DNA from 2 places in the Insulibacter thermoxylanivorax genome. Region 1 is predicted to be linked to the other one. Evidence: riboswitches for the same ligand, from Rfam matches in the RefSeq annotation. Region 1 holds a riboswitch; the other holds the start of a gene.
What was found. A riboswitch is a leader RNA that binds a small molecule or an ion and turns the genes downstream of it on or off. The one in region 1 is predicted to bind cobalamin.
Positions count from the first base shown of each region.

Region 1 (8,042 bases):
GTTTCATTCAGCAATTCCTCCCAACCCTTATGTTTGGATGAATTTCTAATAATATACTCATATGAATAGCCCGTGTAAGTCATTACATCTAGGTCAAGCTTATGTGATTCTCGGGCAAGAACGGCAAATGCCTGGGCCTGTTCAAAAGGCTCACCACCGCTAAATGTAATGCCGTCCAGCAGAGGATTCCTTTTGGCTTGTTCGATGATTGAGTCAACTGTTACTAATGAACCTTCATCAAAGGAATGGGTTTCCGGGTTATGGCAGCCAGGGCAGTTATGTTTGCAGCCCTGGGCAAAAACCACCAATCGAATTCCTGGCCCATCCACTATGGATTCCTTTATCAGTCCCGCAATTCTTATATAAGTATCCATTTATACCACCTTAAGCATTACTTTTTTTGAACGATAAATGCTTTACTCTGTCACACTCCTCAGCTCTTTTAGCATCATTGAATCTATCAAGAGTTCCCACGAGATATCCCGTAATACGCCTTATCCGTTCAAATTTGTTATCTCCTTCTTCACGACCGCAGGAGGGGCATGTATTACCGATAATTCCGCTATATCCGCATACAGGATCTCTGTCTACCGGATGATTAATAGAACCATATCCGATACCGGCTTCTTTCATTGCTCTGATTATTTTCTCAAAAGCCTGCAGGTTTTGTGTTGGATCACCATCCACCTCTACATATGTGATATGCCCTGCGTTGGTTAACTCGTGGTATGGAGCTTCAATCCTTATCTTATCAAATGCATTAATTTCATAGTATACTGGAACATGGAAACTGTTTGTGTAATATTCTTTATCGGTAACGCCCGCAATTGAACCGAATATCTTCCTGTCCATTTTGACAAATCTACCTGACAGCCCTTCAGCAGGAGTTGCAATAAGTGTAAAGTTCATGTTGTTCATTTTACTAGCATCATCCATACGTTTTCTCATATGTCGTACTATTTCCAGGCCTAGTCTCTGCGCTTCCTCAGATTCACCATGGTGTTTGCCGATTAATGCCTTTAAACATTCAGCTAATCCAATAAAACCAGTTGTAAGCGTTCCGTGTTTCAGCACTTCCCTGATCTCGTCATCCCAGCTAAGCTTATCAGAGTCGATCCATACGCCCTGGCCCATTAAGAATGGAAAGTTTTTAACCTTCTTTCGGGCTTGAATTTCATACCTTTCAAGAAGCTGGTCAATTACCATGTCTATCTTCTTATCAAGTTCACCAAAAAACACATTGACGTCTTTATTGCTTCTAATCGCAATTCTTGGCAGATTTATCGTCGTAAAGCTCAAGTTTCCTCTTCCGTAGACTATTTCTCTGGAAGGATCATAAACATTACCTATAACCCTTGTTCTGCAGCCCATATAGCTGATCTCTGTCTCAGGGCATCCAAACTTATAATATTTACGGTTAAAGGGAGCATCTAGAAATGAAAAGTTTGGGAACAATCTTTTGGCGCTCACTCTGCATGCAAGCTTGAACATATCATAGTTTGGATCTCCGGGATTATAATTGACGCCTTCTTTAATCTTGAATATTTGCACAGGGAATATGGGGGGTTCTCCATTTCCGAGACCTGCTTCCGTAGCCATAAGAATGTTTTTTATAACCAGCCTGCCCTCAGGGGAGGTATCAGTGCCATAATTTATGGAACTAAAAGGTACCTGGGCTCCTGCTCTGCTGTGCATTGTATTCAGATTGTGAATGAAGGCCTCCATAGCCTGGTACGTATTCCTATCGGTTTCTGCCAGTGCCTTCTCAGCAGCAAAAGCCTGCACCTTATGGACAATATCAACGTCATATACATAGTCCATAAGATATTTTTTCTCCACTTCCAGATATCTCTCGTTGGGTACTAATGTCGGGTAAAGCCCGTGATCTTTTGCTAGTTTTTCCGAAATTGAGTTAATCAGCGTTACCGCATCATTTATATCTATTAACAATTCCAAACCTTTGGCTAGGTTCTGCTTGTAAAGTCTGGAATACGTCTTTGCGACACCCAAAGCCATTCCATAATCAAAGTTGGGTATGCTTTGTCCGCCATGCTGATCGTTCTGATTAGATTGAATTGCTATGCATGCCAGGGCGGAGTAGCTGCGGATGTCGTTTGGTTCTCTCAAATGTCCATGTCCTGTGCTGAAACCATTTTTGAAAAGTTTGACTATATCAATCTGGCAACAGGTAGTGGTAAGACTATAGAAGTCCAAATCATGTATGTGAATATCTCCATTTTTATGAGCTTCAGCATGCTCTGGCTTCAATAAGAACATTTCATAAAACTGTTTCGCTCCCTCAGAACCATATTTAAGCATGGTTCCCATAGCAGTATCTCCATCAATGTTTGCATTTTCCCGTTTCAAATCATGATCCTTGGATTCTTTAAAAGTTAATTCCTCATATGTTTTCATTAGCCGGGTACTCATTTCCCTGACACGTGTTCGTTCAGCACGGTACAATATATATTTTTTTGCCGTTAGGATAAGCCCCTCCTCAATCAAAACTCTTTCAACGATGTCTTGAATATCCTCAACACCCGGAACCTGAATATTTGGGTCTTTATGCAACTGTTCCATAACTCTCTCTGCCAGAGTCATGGCTTTTTCATAGTCTTCTTCTCCAGCAGCAATAGTTGCCTTATAGATGGCATTGGTTATCTTCTCTATGTTGAAGGGTTCTTCCCTTCCGTCCCTCTTCCTGATTTTCGCAATCATACATTTCACACCTCTATTGAAATGAGTTTTAGATCCTATGAGATAAACATGACCGCCGGCTAAGCCGGCGGTTCTACGACTATTTTCAGGATGCAAACTGGACAAACTTGACTAGTGTGCCTCGCTGATCGGACCGCAATCCACGACGGTGAGACTATACTTGAGCTGTTGTTGTGTCACGCGATCATCAGCTTACCATCGTCAAAAACGAAACGTTTCGTCGGTGATGGGGGCCACTTTGGCCACCGCATACGTCGAGCCTTTCTGCGAGAAAAAATCATAGGTCGAACCTTCATTCCTAATCCCGTTCATGACGATCGGATTGATCTCCTCATCGGGAAACATTGCGTCTAAACCGAGATTCATCAGAGCTTTATTGGCATTATAGCGGACATAGCTTTTCACTTCAGGGCCGAGACCGGTTTCAGCATACACGTCATTCGTATATTCCAGCTCATTGTGATACAAATCAAGCAAAAATTCATAGCCCCAAACCGTCAGTTCCTCTTTCAACGAGTCCGGAAATTTGTTAAACAGTTGCTGCGCAAAATATCCGACGGCAACCCCGTGAATCGATTCGTCCCGCAGAATAAGGGAAATAACCTCCGCGCTGTTGCGCAATGTTCCTAGACCTCCCAAATACAGCGGGTAGAAAAATCCGGAATAGAACAGGAATGACTCCAGCATGACGGAAGCAAACATCGCCTTCCACAGAGAAACAGAATCATCGTCCTGAATCGAACGATAGACGTCACCGATTCTGTTCGCCTTGTATTGCAAATATTCATTACGCTTAACCCATTCAAAGATGGCATCGATTTCACTGTTCGTACATAATGTGGTGAAAATATACGAATACGATTTCGCGTGAATTGCCTCAAAAGAAGCAAACACCGTATACAACGCCTTTTCCTGCAGATCAGGCGCATAGCGGGCAATTTCGTTCATCCCGATGTTCGTCTGAATCGTGTCGAGCAAAGTCAATCCGGCCAGCACCTGCTTGTACGTTTCCTGATGTTCAAATTGGCTCCATTGCTTCACATCCTTGCTGACGGCGATTTCTTCGGGAAACCAGATCTGCTTCCATTGCTGGTCCCAAAACACTTTCACCAAATTCTGCCCGTTCCGGTTCCAATTCACCGCTTCATAACGCTTCAAATCGAACATGCCACACACTCCTCAATCGTCTGCAGCCGCTGCCGCACATAATAGACCGATTTAATTCCTTTCATCCAAGCATAGATATACAAGCGGGCCAAACGTTCCGTCGTCCATTGATCAGTTACGTACACTGTCATGGAAATGCCCTGATCCACATGCTTTTGCGCCGCTGCGTACAGATCCACCATACGATACTGGTCAATTTCATAGGCTTCCTTATATAGATGAATGTTCTCATCATTCAAAAACGGCATCGGATAAATGGTGCGGCTGTCCGCGTAATCACGGATTTCCACCCTTTCCGTGATTGGCGCAATGGAAGCTGTGCAGTTCCGTATATAGGAAATGCTGCCCGTCGGAGCCACCGCCAGCCGGTATGCGTTAAACAGGCCGTGCTCCATGACCTGCTCCTTCAAATCCATCCACATCTGTCTCGTAATGAGCGGCACCTTCCCCAATGCGCGCAGCACGGATGCCGGCAATTCCCTCTCTTCCTTGTTTACATACCGTTCAAAATAGGAACCGTCCGCATAATCGCTTTTTTCAAAACCGTAAAAGGTCTCCTTCCGCTCACGGGCAATACGCATCGATGCAAGGAGGGAATAATAATTCAACGCCTCCATGAACGCATCCACAAACAGGACCGACTCCTCCGACTCATAGTCCAATCCTTGCGAAACCAAATGCCCGTGCAAATTCATAACTCCTAGCCCTACGGAATGCATGAGCCGATTTGCTTTGCTGACGGACGGCACATTGCGAATATTAGTCATGAGCGAAACGTTGCTCAAAAGCCGCATAGCCGTATCTACGAGGGTTTCAAAATCCGTTTGCGTCGCCTTGTGAATGTCTAAGGATCCAAGATTGCAGGATACATCCATCCCGTATTCGTTCTCTATGCCGTGGTCATGGATGAGGCTAGTCTCCTGAACTTGGAATATCTCTGTGCACAGGTTGGACATTTTCACCCGTCCCAATTTGCGCAGCGGGTGCTGGTCATTGACATTGTCATCGAAGATTTCAAAGGGATACCCGGATTCGAATTGCGCCTTTTTGATTTCCGTGTACAGCTTCCGGGCATTTACCCGCTTCAGCTTGCGAATGTTCGGATTGTCCAGCAATTCATAGTACATTTCGCTCATACTGATTTCCGACATCCGCTTCCCGTATTCCTTGTAAATATCGTAAGGACTGAACAGCACAATATCCTTGTCCCGCTTCATCAATTCGAAGAAAATACTCGGCACAATAATGCCGGTAGACAAGGTCTTCAAGCGAATCTTTTCGTCAGCATTGGGTTTTTTGGAGGATATGAAGTTTTCGATATCGCCATGAAAAATGTTCAGATACACAACGCCCGAACCGTTTCGCTGCCCGAGCTGATTCGAATAGGAAAAGGCATCCTCCAGCAGTTTGGACACCGGCATGACACCGCTGGCACGGTTATGAATGCCCTTGATCGGATCGCCGAGCGGACGGAGATCCGTCAAATTGACGCCCACTCCTCCTCCCAGCCGGGACAATTCCAAGCAGTAACCGATATTGGCTGCAATGCTGTTCATCGAATCGTCAATCGACAGCTTGAAGCAGCTGACCAGTTCTCCTCTGGAACGTTTGCCACTGTTCAGTGTCGTTGGAGTGGCCGGCTGATAGGCGGTTAACATCGCATCAACCGCACGTTCGGCCAGCTCTTTGTCACCACAGGCCAGATAAAGGGCAATGATGACGATGCGATCCTCATACTTTTCCAAAATTTCCGACCCATCTCTGCTTTTCATTGCGTAGCCATCGTAAAATTTGCTCGCACTCATGAAGGACGGAAAACGGAAATGGTAGCTGTACGCCCTTTGGAAAAGCTGCTCAATAAACGCCATATCGTACTGTTCTAAGAACTCTTTCTCATAATATCCTTCTTCGACGAGATAGCGGATTTTTTCTTCCACGTCGATAAAATAACGCATTTTGACATTGACATATTCAAGAAAATATCGCCTGGCTGCTTCCTTGTCCTTGGCCAGATCAAGTTTACCCGTGCGGTTGTAATGGTGCAGCACTTCATTGTTAAGTCGCAAATACGATTTCATGTTGGTCTGCTCTCCTTTCTTTTATTTGCTCTTGGTAAAATTGCCGGATCACTTCGTAATCCGAAGGAAATCCGCGCAACTCGATCTTCCTCACCAGCGGAATATTCCATTGCGCAGCCAGGGTATCTCCGGCCTTGCCGTAATTGTGGTGCCCGAAGTTTCGGTTGCCGCTTACCGCCACTCCCCTGCAAAATTCCCCGTTTTTGTCCATAAATCTTCGTACAATGGGCGGCACATCCCCCAATCCGTCCGTATAGGTTAGAAGCACAAATGGTTCCTCAATCAACGTATCCTCGCCGATTTCGACGCTCGGCAATTGCAATTGAGAAACAATATAGCGGACATTGCCTGTGCGGCTGGCATATGCAATCATCTGTTCTCAATCCCCAGTTTCTCCAAGATTTCCTCGGAGCTAATCCAGAACTCGCCGCTGATTTCCAAGACCGGAACGGTCATCAAGCCGGCACGGATCAACCGCTCCCTGGCCGCTTCGTCATGATCGATATTTATGATGTCCAATTCCTTCCCACTGCGTTGCGCCTCGGATTTGATCCACATACATCTGGGACATACGGTTTTTGTGTACAGTTTCATAAAAATTCCTCCATATTGTGATTATAAAAAGCACCCTCTCATCGAGGGTGCTTGAAACGGCATCTGCAGGGCATGGATGGTATCAGCTCACCAGCCCAATATGATGGCAAGGCGTGCCAAAAACACATCCACATGTGCGAGCCGTTTCTTTTCTCAATCCCCGAAGAAAGGAAACGATTGTTTGGTCAGGCAGGTCTCCTGGCTTCGCATCATCCTCCCGTTCCCTTCCCATGCATTCTGCACAGTGGATGTGAACGTTCGTCCGCGTTACAGTTGCGGGGACAGCGCCAGATTCGCACTGGCTTCCCTATTAAACTGCCTTCGCAGTACCTCACCAAACACATTTATGAAGTTGATCGAGACAAATCCATCTTATCACACCATTTATCTAAACACAATATATTGTGTTGTTTTATCAATCAACCTCCAATATATTGATTTTATTTGCAATAATCCTCAAGGTACAGCATCCCGTGCAGGATCAGCAACGGTCTATGTAAGACTCATCAAATATCTCGCGAAGTATTAGGATCTGTCGTAGGATCTGTCGAAACATAAGACCCTTCTGGCTGGGCGTCAATCTCCCCTGCCGGAAGGGTCTTCTTCTGCTTGCGAAACTTCGATCAGCAAATATTCCCCTTCAATTCATCCACTCACGTTCAAATTCCGCAAGCAGCGCGCGTACTTCATCCGTCGACTTCGTGTTCATCAGCTGATTCCTTAATTCACCGGCGCCGCGGAATCCTTTGACGTATATTTTAAAACACCGCTGCAGGGATGCGAAGGGAAGCGGCAATTGATCAACGTATTGATCATACAGATCCAGGTGATATTTCAGCAGCTCGATATGTTCCTGCGGACTGTGTTCCCGGGGCTCTTTCTCGAAGGCGAAGGGATTCTTAAACACGCCGCGGCCGATCATGATGCCGTCAACGCCGTACTTCTCCGCAAGTTCCAGCCCTGTGCTTCGATCAGGAATATCCCCGTTAATCGTCAGCAGTGTCTGGGGCGCCGCTTCATCGCGTAATTTCTTAATCTCGGGGATTAGCTCCCAATGCGCAGGGACTTTGCTCATCTCCTCCTTCGTGCGGAGATGAATCGATAGATTGGCCAGATCCTGCTGCAAGAGATGCTTCAGCCAGTCCCGCCACTCGTCAACGTCGGTGTAGCCGAGCCTTGTCTTCACACTGACCGGCAGTCCGCCCGCCTTAGCCGCTTGGATCACCTCTGCCGCTACTTCCGGACGCTTGATCAGGCCGGCCCCTTTCCCCCGTTCTGCTACATTTTCTACAGGACACCCCATATTGATATCGACGCCGACAAATCCCATCTCCGCCATCCCGATGCTCATCTGCCGGAAATATTCCGGTTTGTCCCCCCATATATGGGCAACGATCGGCTGCTCATCTTCCGTGAAGATCAAACGGCCGCGCACATTTTTCACCCCTTCCGGGTGACAATAACTCTCCGTATTCGTAAACTCCG
Region 1 covers NZ_BMAQ01000040.1:506-8,547, forward strand. The annotation lists gene nrdG (anaerobic ribonucleoside-triphosphate reductase activating protein) at 1-374, opposite strand, end outside; gene PRECH8_RS12765 (anaerobic ribonucleoside triphosphate reductase) at 385-2,718, opposite strand; gene nrdF (class 1b ribonucleoside-diphosphate reductase subunit beta) at 2,920-3,885, opposite strand; gene nrdE (class 1b ribonucleoside-diphosphate reductase subunit alpha) at 3,873-5,963, opposite strand; gene nrdI (class Ib ribonucleoside-diphosphate reductase assembly flavoprotein NrdI) at 5,941-6,336, opposite strand; gene PRECH8_RS12785 (glutaredoxin family protein) at 6,333-6,557, opposite strand; cobalamin riboswitch at 6,729-6,906, opposite strand; gene PRECH8_RS12790 (tRNA dihydrouridine synthase) at 7,198-8,042, opposite strand, start outside.

Region 2 (8,174 bases), on a different contig from region 1:
CAATGGGAATCCCGGCGGTGACCAGGAAGACATGGTCCGCCTGCTCCGCCATCCGCTGGTTCATCCAGCCGGCCAAATCGCGAAACATCCGGCCCAACGGATATTCCGGAACGAGGCCGTCGCCGACTTCGTTCGTCACGATCACCAGCCAGCCTTGCAGCTCTTTCGCCGCAGCAAGAAGATGACTCACTTGCTGCTCGATCCGTCTTTCCGGATCATCCTGCTCCGTACACAGCAGCCAATTGGATAACCACAGGGTGAGGCAATCGACGAGCACCACGGGTTCAGCCGACACTGTACCGGCGATCTCCTCCAAACGCCCAGTGAGATCATACGGCTCCTCGATCGTCTGCCAGCCGGCCATCGACTGCTCCCGCCGCTCCCGATGGCGGGCGATGCGCTCCGCCATCTCCCCATCGCCCGCTTCCGCCGTGGCGATATAGTATCCGGGTGCACTGTAATGTTCGCTGATTCGCAGGGCGAGCTGCTCAGCGAAGCGGCTCTTGCCGCTGCGCGCGCCGCCCGTAACGAGTGTAATCAACCGCATCACATCCCCTTATCGCGAGATCCCTGCGCCGTCAAAGGTCGCCATCTCGTTCACGATCGCTGCCGCGCTGTCGATGATCGGGAAGAGAAGAGCCGCCCCCGTTCCTTCACCGAGCCGCATATTCACATGCAAGACCGGGGTCAGACCGATGCAGTCCAGCATTTTCTGATGCCCCCGTTCCTCGGACAGATGGGATGCAATCATATACGACACGGATTGAGGCGCCATGCGCGCGGCGGCCAGCGCAGCAGCCGACGAGATGAATCCGTCGATCACCACGGGGCAGCGTCTGCTCGCTGCACCGAGGATCACACCGACTAAGCCGGCGATCTCCAATCCGCCGACCTTCGCCAGCACATCCGCGGCATCCTGCCGGTCCGGCTGGTTCACCTCGATCGCACGCTCGATGACCGCCGCCTTGTGCCGCAGTTTCTCCTCATCGATGCCCGTGCCGCGGCCGACAACCTCGATCACCGGCAGCCCGCCCAAGACGCTGAGGATCGCCGCACTGGGCGTGGTGTTGCCGATCCCCATCTCACCTGTAGCCAATACGCGGTATCCTTGCTGATAGAGATGATCGACGATGCGAATGCCGACGCTGATCGCCTCATATGCCTCTTCCAGCGTCATCGCCGCTTCCCTCGCCATATTGCGCGTTCCCCGCCGCACATTGCAGGACAGGAGCCGCTCATGCTTCACTTCGGTCTTCACCCCGACGTCGACGCAGTACACAGAAGCTCCGGCTTGTCTCGCCAATACATTGACCGCTGCGCCGCCGTCCAAGATGTTCAGCACCATCTGCGCCGTCACTTCCTGGGGGTAGGCGCTGACGCCTTCCGCACAGACCCCGTGATCGCCGGCCATGACGACGACGGCTTTGCGCTGTTTCTGCAGCTTGATCGAACCCGTGATCCCCGCCAGCTGCACGGCGATCTTCTCAAGCCGGCCGAGGCTGCCCGGCGGCTTGGTCAACTGATCGAGATGCTGCGCCATCTCTTCCATCGCCGTGTAATCCAGCTCGGCAATGCCGCTGATCGTATCGTGCACGTATGCCTTCCAACGATCCTTCCTTTGTTCCTTCACCCTCAGCACCTGCCCGTCCTTTTTGCCTTGACCTACAAAATACTCCTTATGCACAGCTTCCTTATACACGGATTTCTTATATACAACTTCCTAAACTTCCTTACACATCTTCCTCGCCCGCACCATCCAACGCTTCACATCAACCGGCGGACCGTGTCCTCAAGCACCTGAATTGCAGCCCTGCAGCAACTTGACCGTCCCGCTGCCCTATAACAAGATCTGCGGGACTTGGCGCTGTGGATGAACGACGATCGTCGGGCGAATCCCGTAGGCCTGTTCAAGAATCTCCGCGCGGATGATGGTCTCCGGTGTGCCCGTTGCGAGTACCTCGCCTTCGCAGAGCACCATGATCCGATCGCAATACAGAGCCGCCAGATTCAGATCATGCAGCACCGCCACAACCGTAAGGCCCGCGCTGCGCTGCCATGCTCTCACATAGTCCATCATCTGCTGTTGATAACCGATATCCAGATAGGTCGTCGGCTCATCCAACATCAGTAAGTCGGGCTGCTGGACCGTCACCTTGGCCAAGGCCGCCCGCTGGCGTTCGCCGCCGCTCAGCGCCTCAACCGGGCGATCCGCCAATTCCGTAAGATCCAGATCCGCCAGCACTTGATCGATGAGCTCACCGGCATCTGTCCGCTCTTCTCCCAGCCAGTTCTGATAGGGATACCTGCCCATCTCCGCAACCTCCCGCACCGTAAACCCTACCGGAGGCAGGGCTTCCTGCGGGAGCACAGCGATGTGCTGCGCCAGCTGCTTCCCGGAGAATTGAGCGAGGTTCGTCCCCTGGAGCAGAATCTCGCCCGCGCTGGGCGGCTCGACGCCGGATAACAGCTTGATCAACGTCGACTTGCCGCTGCCGTTCGGACCGATGATGCCGAAAAACTCCCCCTTCTGAACCTGCAGGCTGACACCGCGCAGCACCAGCCGGGAGCCGATGCGCTTGTCCACGCCGGCGGCTTGCAGCATTACCCTGTGCTCCAATTAGATCGCCACCTTTCGCTTATGCCGGACAAGCAGCCATGCAAAGAACGGCGCACCGAGGAATGCGGTGACCACTCCGAGCGGGATCTCCGTCGGGCTCAGCAGCAAGCGAGCCATCGTATCCGCCCATAGAACATAGATCCCGCCGTAGATCGCAGAAAGGGGCAGCAGGAGCCGATAGTCGGGACCGACAAGCAAGCGTATGAGATGCGGCGTCACCAGGCCAACGAAGCCGATCGTACCTGAAACCGAGACCGCCGCTGCGCTCAGCAAGGTCCCCAAGATCAAGACGATGCGCTTCGTGCGTTCCACATGGACGCCGAGATGCGCGGCCTGCCGTTCTCCCAGCGAGAATAGATTCAGTGCTCGAGCGAAGCCCATCAGCACTAGGGCGCCGGCCGCAAGATACGGAGCCAGCATCATGGAGAAAGACCAGTCCCGCAACGCCAGGCTGCCCATCAGCCAGAACACGATCTCGTTCACGACGGAGTCGGACAACGACACGAGCAGGGAGACCACCGCACCGAAAAATGCCTGCACGACAACACCCGCCAGGATTATCGTCTCGATCTTAAACTTGCCGTTCACCGAAGCGAGCCGCATGACGATGAACAGGGACAAAAGCGCCGTGATGAAGGCTGCGATGGGAACGGTCCATTGTCCGATCACATAATGCCAACCAAAGGAGATCAGAAACGCCGCGCCAAAGGAAGCGCCCGAAGCAACCCCTAATGTATAAGAATCTGCCAGCGGGTTGCGCAGCACACCCTGAAACGCTGCCCCTGCCAAGGACAGCGACGCGCCGACAAGGATCGCCAGTACAACGCGCGGGAAGCGTACCTGCAGCACGATCTGTTCATAAGCCTGCGAAGAGATAGGTTCCGCTCCCCATCCAGTCACTGAATGCAAAACGATCGACCACACCTCCGCAATGGGGATATTGGCCGTTCCCAGCGAGAGGCTGACGATCATCGAGAGGGCGAGGAGCAGGCATCCTGCTCCTCCCCAAAAGAATAATCTCCGTTTCATGGCTTACTCGAACAGCTCAGGGTAGATACCGGCGGCAACCTCCAACAGTGCATCGGTGATCCTCGGTCCTGGACGGCTCAGAATATCTTCATTCACACCCACGATTGCGTCGTTCTTCAGCGCTTCGATCGAACCCCAGCCGGGACGGGTCTTGATCAATTCAACCAGCGGCTTGCCCGTCTCGTAATCCGTGATATCTGCATAGATGATGATATCCGGATTCGCTTCGATCACCGCTTCCGGGCTGATCTGCGCCCATTGATCCAACTCGGAAGCGATATTGACGCCGCCGGATGTAACGATGAGCTCATCCATGAAGGAGCCCTTGCCGGCCGTCCACAACGGCGCATATTCGATATACACCTTCTTCTTCTGGTCTTCCGGAATATCGCTCACCCGATCGAGCACATACTGCTTGTCTGCTCTCATCTTCTCAGCGACAACCTGCGCCTCAGCCTGCGCGTCCGTAATCTTGCCGATCTTGAGGATCGAATCGATGACCTCGTCGATGGTCACCGGTTCCGTCGCATATACCGTGATGCCGAGATCCCGTAGATACTGCACCACCGAACCATTCAGAGAAACACCGGCGAAGACGATATCCGGTTCTACGGCCAGGATCGCTTCGGGATTGCTCTGCAGATTGCCCACCTTCGGCTTCTCCAGCGCTTCCTCCGGATAGTTGTCATAATCCCCGACACCGACGATGCGGTCACCAAGGCCCAGCGCGAAGAGGATCTCCGTCTGGCTCGGCGCGATGGAGACGATCTTCTGCGGCGCCTGTTCAATCGTCATCTCCGTACCGGAATCATCCATCACGGTCAGCGGATAGATGGTACGGTCTGCTTCCTCCTCTAGCGCCGCTTCTTCGCTGCCTTCCTCCTCGCCGGCAGCATGGCTGTTTTGCGCATCATCTTGTTGGACAGACTGCTCGTTATTGACGTCGGCAGGATCTGCGTTTATCCCATCTGCTCCGCATGCCGCCAGTGTGAATACCATGAGCAGTGTAATCAGTGCTGTGAGCCATTTTCTCATCTTCTCATCTCTCCCTGTTGTGATGATTCTGTGAGAATGCGCTTGTTTGCTGTGCAGGACCTCCTCGCAGAACCAAAACAAAAACCTCCAATCCTAAGGGACTGGAGGTTCAGCGTTCAGGCTGCGCAATCACCCGATGATCACGCCTATCTATCAACAACCCGAGCGCCCGAATCCTTATCCGCGAAGGATCTGCGAGCTGCATCTGCAGGCAGGTCTCCTGACTTACGGGTATCGACCGTTCCGCCTTCCCATCTTGACGACAGTGGCATCATGGAACAGGTCACCCGCTCACAGTGGCGCGACCGTGCCGGATTTGCACCGGACTTCCCTTTTAACCCCAGTGAACAGCCGCTTCCCATGTCGGGCAGCCGGCTCACGAGGGCACCTGCAGATTGATTCCATATTCTATTGGACAAGCTTGCAATCTCGTAAGTGATTATACGACAACCATCCTATGAAAGCAATGACAGGAAATTGAACGGAGTTGTAAGTTTTGCGCCATTGCAGTTAGCACCTTTGCACCTTTGCAGTTTGCACCTTTGCCATTGCAGTTTGCACCTTTGCAATTACATCTTTGCACTTTTGCATCTTTACACCTTTGCGTCGTAACGGAACTGGAGGCCCTTATCTCTGCATTTTCGCGGAGGTTATGTGAGATAACGGAACAAGAGTACGCTATTCTAGCAAAAACAGCTGAAAATCATCTATTTCGATGAAATAACGAACCGGCGTTCCGTTAGATTGTAAAAATGAGAGATTTCGCTCAAATAACGCACCACAGTTCCGTTAAGCTTCATTCCGTTCATCTTCATTCCGTTCATCTTCATTCCGTTCATCTTCATTCGTTCATCTTCATTCCATTCATCTTCATTCCGTTCAACTCCATTCCATTCCGTTCAGCGTCACATCATCAATACCGATCATCCAACAGCCGCGGATAGCCGGTCGGGATGGAGCCGGCGATTCGCAGCATCTCCTCGGGAGGCACCCGATCGAGCAGCGAAGTCGAAAGGATCATCAGATATTGCATGCTGTTTCGCTCGAACTCCAGCACATGATATCCGCCCCCCGGCGTAAGACTGAGAAGAACCGGCGTGCCGTCTTGCAGCTCCATCCTGGCCGTGACTCGGTCCTCAGAGATTTCCACCTTATCGCGGACCGGCTTGATCATCATCAGCAGGCGCTCATTCGGACGGTGTTCATCCAGATACACCACTTCCAGATAATCATCCTTCGTATAGCGGTCATGGCACTTGCCCAGTTGATGGGTGAAACGGACCTGCGGCAGGTAGATGGGCAGATTGATGCGCTGCAGGTAACGCAGCTCACAATCCCGCAGGGCGTCATACACCGTCTTATAACCGAGCTGCAGGAAGGGTTGTTCGATGTCCGGTGTCCGGGACTCAGCAGTAGCCGCCGATTGATCGTGCGATCGATCTTCCGCAGCTTCGATGCGGCGTTCTGCCATCCGATGTTGATCGTGATCAGGAGCAGGATCGCGAACATGGTCTTGTGTCAGCCCCTCCGGTTCCTGGGATTCCGCCTCCAATTCATAGGACAGCTCGGACCATAGGATCAGGCCGGCAAAAGCGAATAAGCTGATAAAATAGACCGTTAGCAATCTCTGCATAAAAAAACACCTTTCCAAGCTTTTGCCATTATCCTCCCCAAAAGCCTGGAAAAGTATGTGAAAACGGTGCGTCAATGAGTTGGCGCCCCGAATCAGGAAGTATGCGGTTTCTTCACATACTTTCGCGCCTTCTCCAGGGCTTCTTGTTCCGTCTCGCCGGTCACATAGCGGCCGTTGATATAGATGAACGCATAGCGGTCGCATGGGCCGCAGTACGATTTGCACCCGACTCGGATGCGGGAATCAGGAGCCATCTCCTCGAGTTGTTTCTTCAACCGATCCACGTTAATATGCCTGCATTTGTGACAGATTCGGATATCGTTAGCAGGTTTTACACGTCTCTCAACACTCATCAATACTCACCATGATAACCCTTAGACGGGTTAGTAATCACATATCCCTCTTGCGGGAAATAGAGATAATCGATCTTCACTCCATCGAGGAAAGGCTCGTCTCGCTGCAGGATGACCTCGATCTTCTTATCGGTCATCACCACTTCATCCTGCTCGGTCGGCTTGTCCAGCGTCAAGCCGTAGTGGGCATGGTCGCCATGCATATGAGTAATAAAGACACGAAACTTCAGGTCTTGGTTTGTTTCTTGCTCAAGTTCTCTGAGCATGACTTTCGCTGCGTTGCGCGTAATTTTGCATCTCAATTGATCTTCATCTCCTATTAATCATAAATGAACAGCCGCATGATCATGCGGCTGTCAAGCTCACATCATAGTATATTATAACTTGTCGGCGCCGGAATGGCGAATCCTCGCTTCCATCCTGCTCTTCGCCGGTGATCGTCTATCGCATTAAGCGAACCTTGGGATCTGCCAAACCACGGGATTCACTTGAATCTCATCGCCCAGCCATTCCCGGGCGATCTTCTGGAAGAGGACAGGGTCGCCGCTGCAGAAAAACTGGTGCACCGGCATCTCCAAGGTGGATGCGAGCTGGCCTCTGTGATACAGCAATGTGCTGACCTCGCGGGCCGTTTCTTCCGCAGAGCTGATGAGCTCTACCTCCGGTCCAAGAAAGGCCGAGATAGCATCCGCCAAGAACGGATAATGCGTGCATCCCAGGATGAGAGTATCGATGTCCAGCTGTTTAAATTCGTGCAGGGCCCGTTCGACAACGGGTTTACATTTGCTGGAACGATACAGACCTTGCTCCACCAAGGTCACGAATTCGGGACATGCCTTGCTGTAAACCTGCAGATGCGGTGCGATGCGTTTCAGCGCCTGTTCATAGGAGCGGCTCTTAATCGTGCCCTCGGTGCCGATGACACCGATCGCTCCTTTCATGCTGCGCTTAATCGCCGCCCGCACCCCCGGCTGGATGACACCGACTACCGGAACATCCGTCATCGCTTTGATCTCATCCAAGGCTGCTGCCGTTGCTGTGTTGCACGCGATCACGATCATCTTCGGATCATATTGGAGCAGATAGCTCACGATCTGCTTCGTGAACAGCCTCACTTCTTCCGAAGGGCGCGGTCCATAAGGTGCTCGCAGCGTATCCCCAAAATAGATGATCCGCTCCAGCGGCAGCTGCCGCATCACTTCCTTCGCTACCGTCAGTCCGCCGACACCGGAATCCAATATTGCAATAGGATGTTCCAAGGAAACATCGCTTCCTTCGTTATATTTTTGGTCTTGCTCGCTAATAGTACCATATGTCCTAACCTGTCATGATGTCCCTATCCCCATGCTGCAGCACCGTCTGAATCACAAAATCGCCGCAAGCAAGAAAGCCGGAACGAAAGCCGACCTTCGCCCCGACTTCACCCATGACACGGATTACTTCAACAGTTCGCGCTGCAGATATTGCTCCACGGATTGTCGGAAAGCTTGCAGAAGTTCAACAAGCC
Region 2 covers NZ_BMAQ01000048.1:40,737-48,910, reverse strand. The annotation lists gene cobU (bifunctional adenosylcobinamide kinase/adenosylcobinamide-phosphate guanylyltransferase) at 1-541, opposite strand, end outside; gene cobT (nicotinate-nucleotide--dimethylbenzimidazole phosphoribosyltransferase) at 557-1,630, opposite strand; gene PRECH8_RS13885 (heme ABC transporter ATP-binding protein) at 1,838-2,602, opposite strand; gene PRECH8_RS13880 (FecCD family ABC transporter permease) at 2,618-3,646, opposite strand; gene PRECH8_RS13875 (ABC transporter substrate-binding protein) at 3,650-4,681, opposite strand; cobalamin riboswitch at 4,875-5,088, opposite strand; gene PRECH8_RS13870 (hypothetical protein) at 5,595-6,314, opposite strand; gene PRECH8_RS13865 (YuzB family protein) at 6,407-6,667, opposite strand; gene PRECH8_RS13860 (iron-sulfur cluster assembly accessory protein) at 6,667-6,969, opposite strand; gene racE (glutamate racemase) at 7,117-7,926, opposite strand; gene PRECH8_RS13850 (DUF86 domain-containing protein) at 8,104-8,174, opposite strand, start outside.
Region 2: linked by a shared signal. The riboswitch ahead of PRECH8_RS13875 (ABC transporter substrate-binding protein) and the one ahead of PRECH8_RS12785 (glutaredoxin family protein) in region 1 are both predicted to bind cobalamin.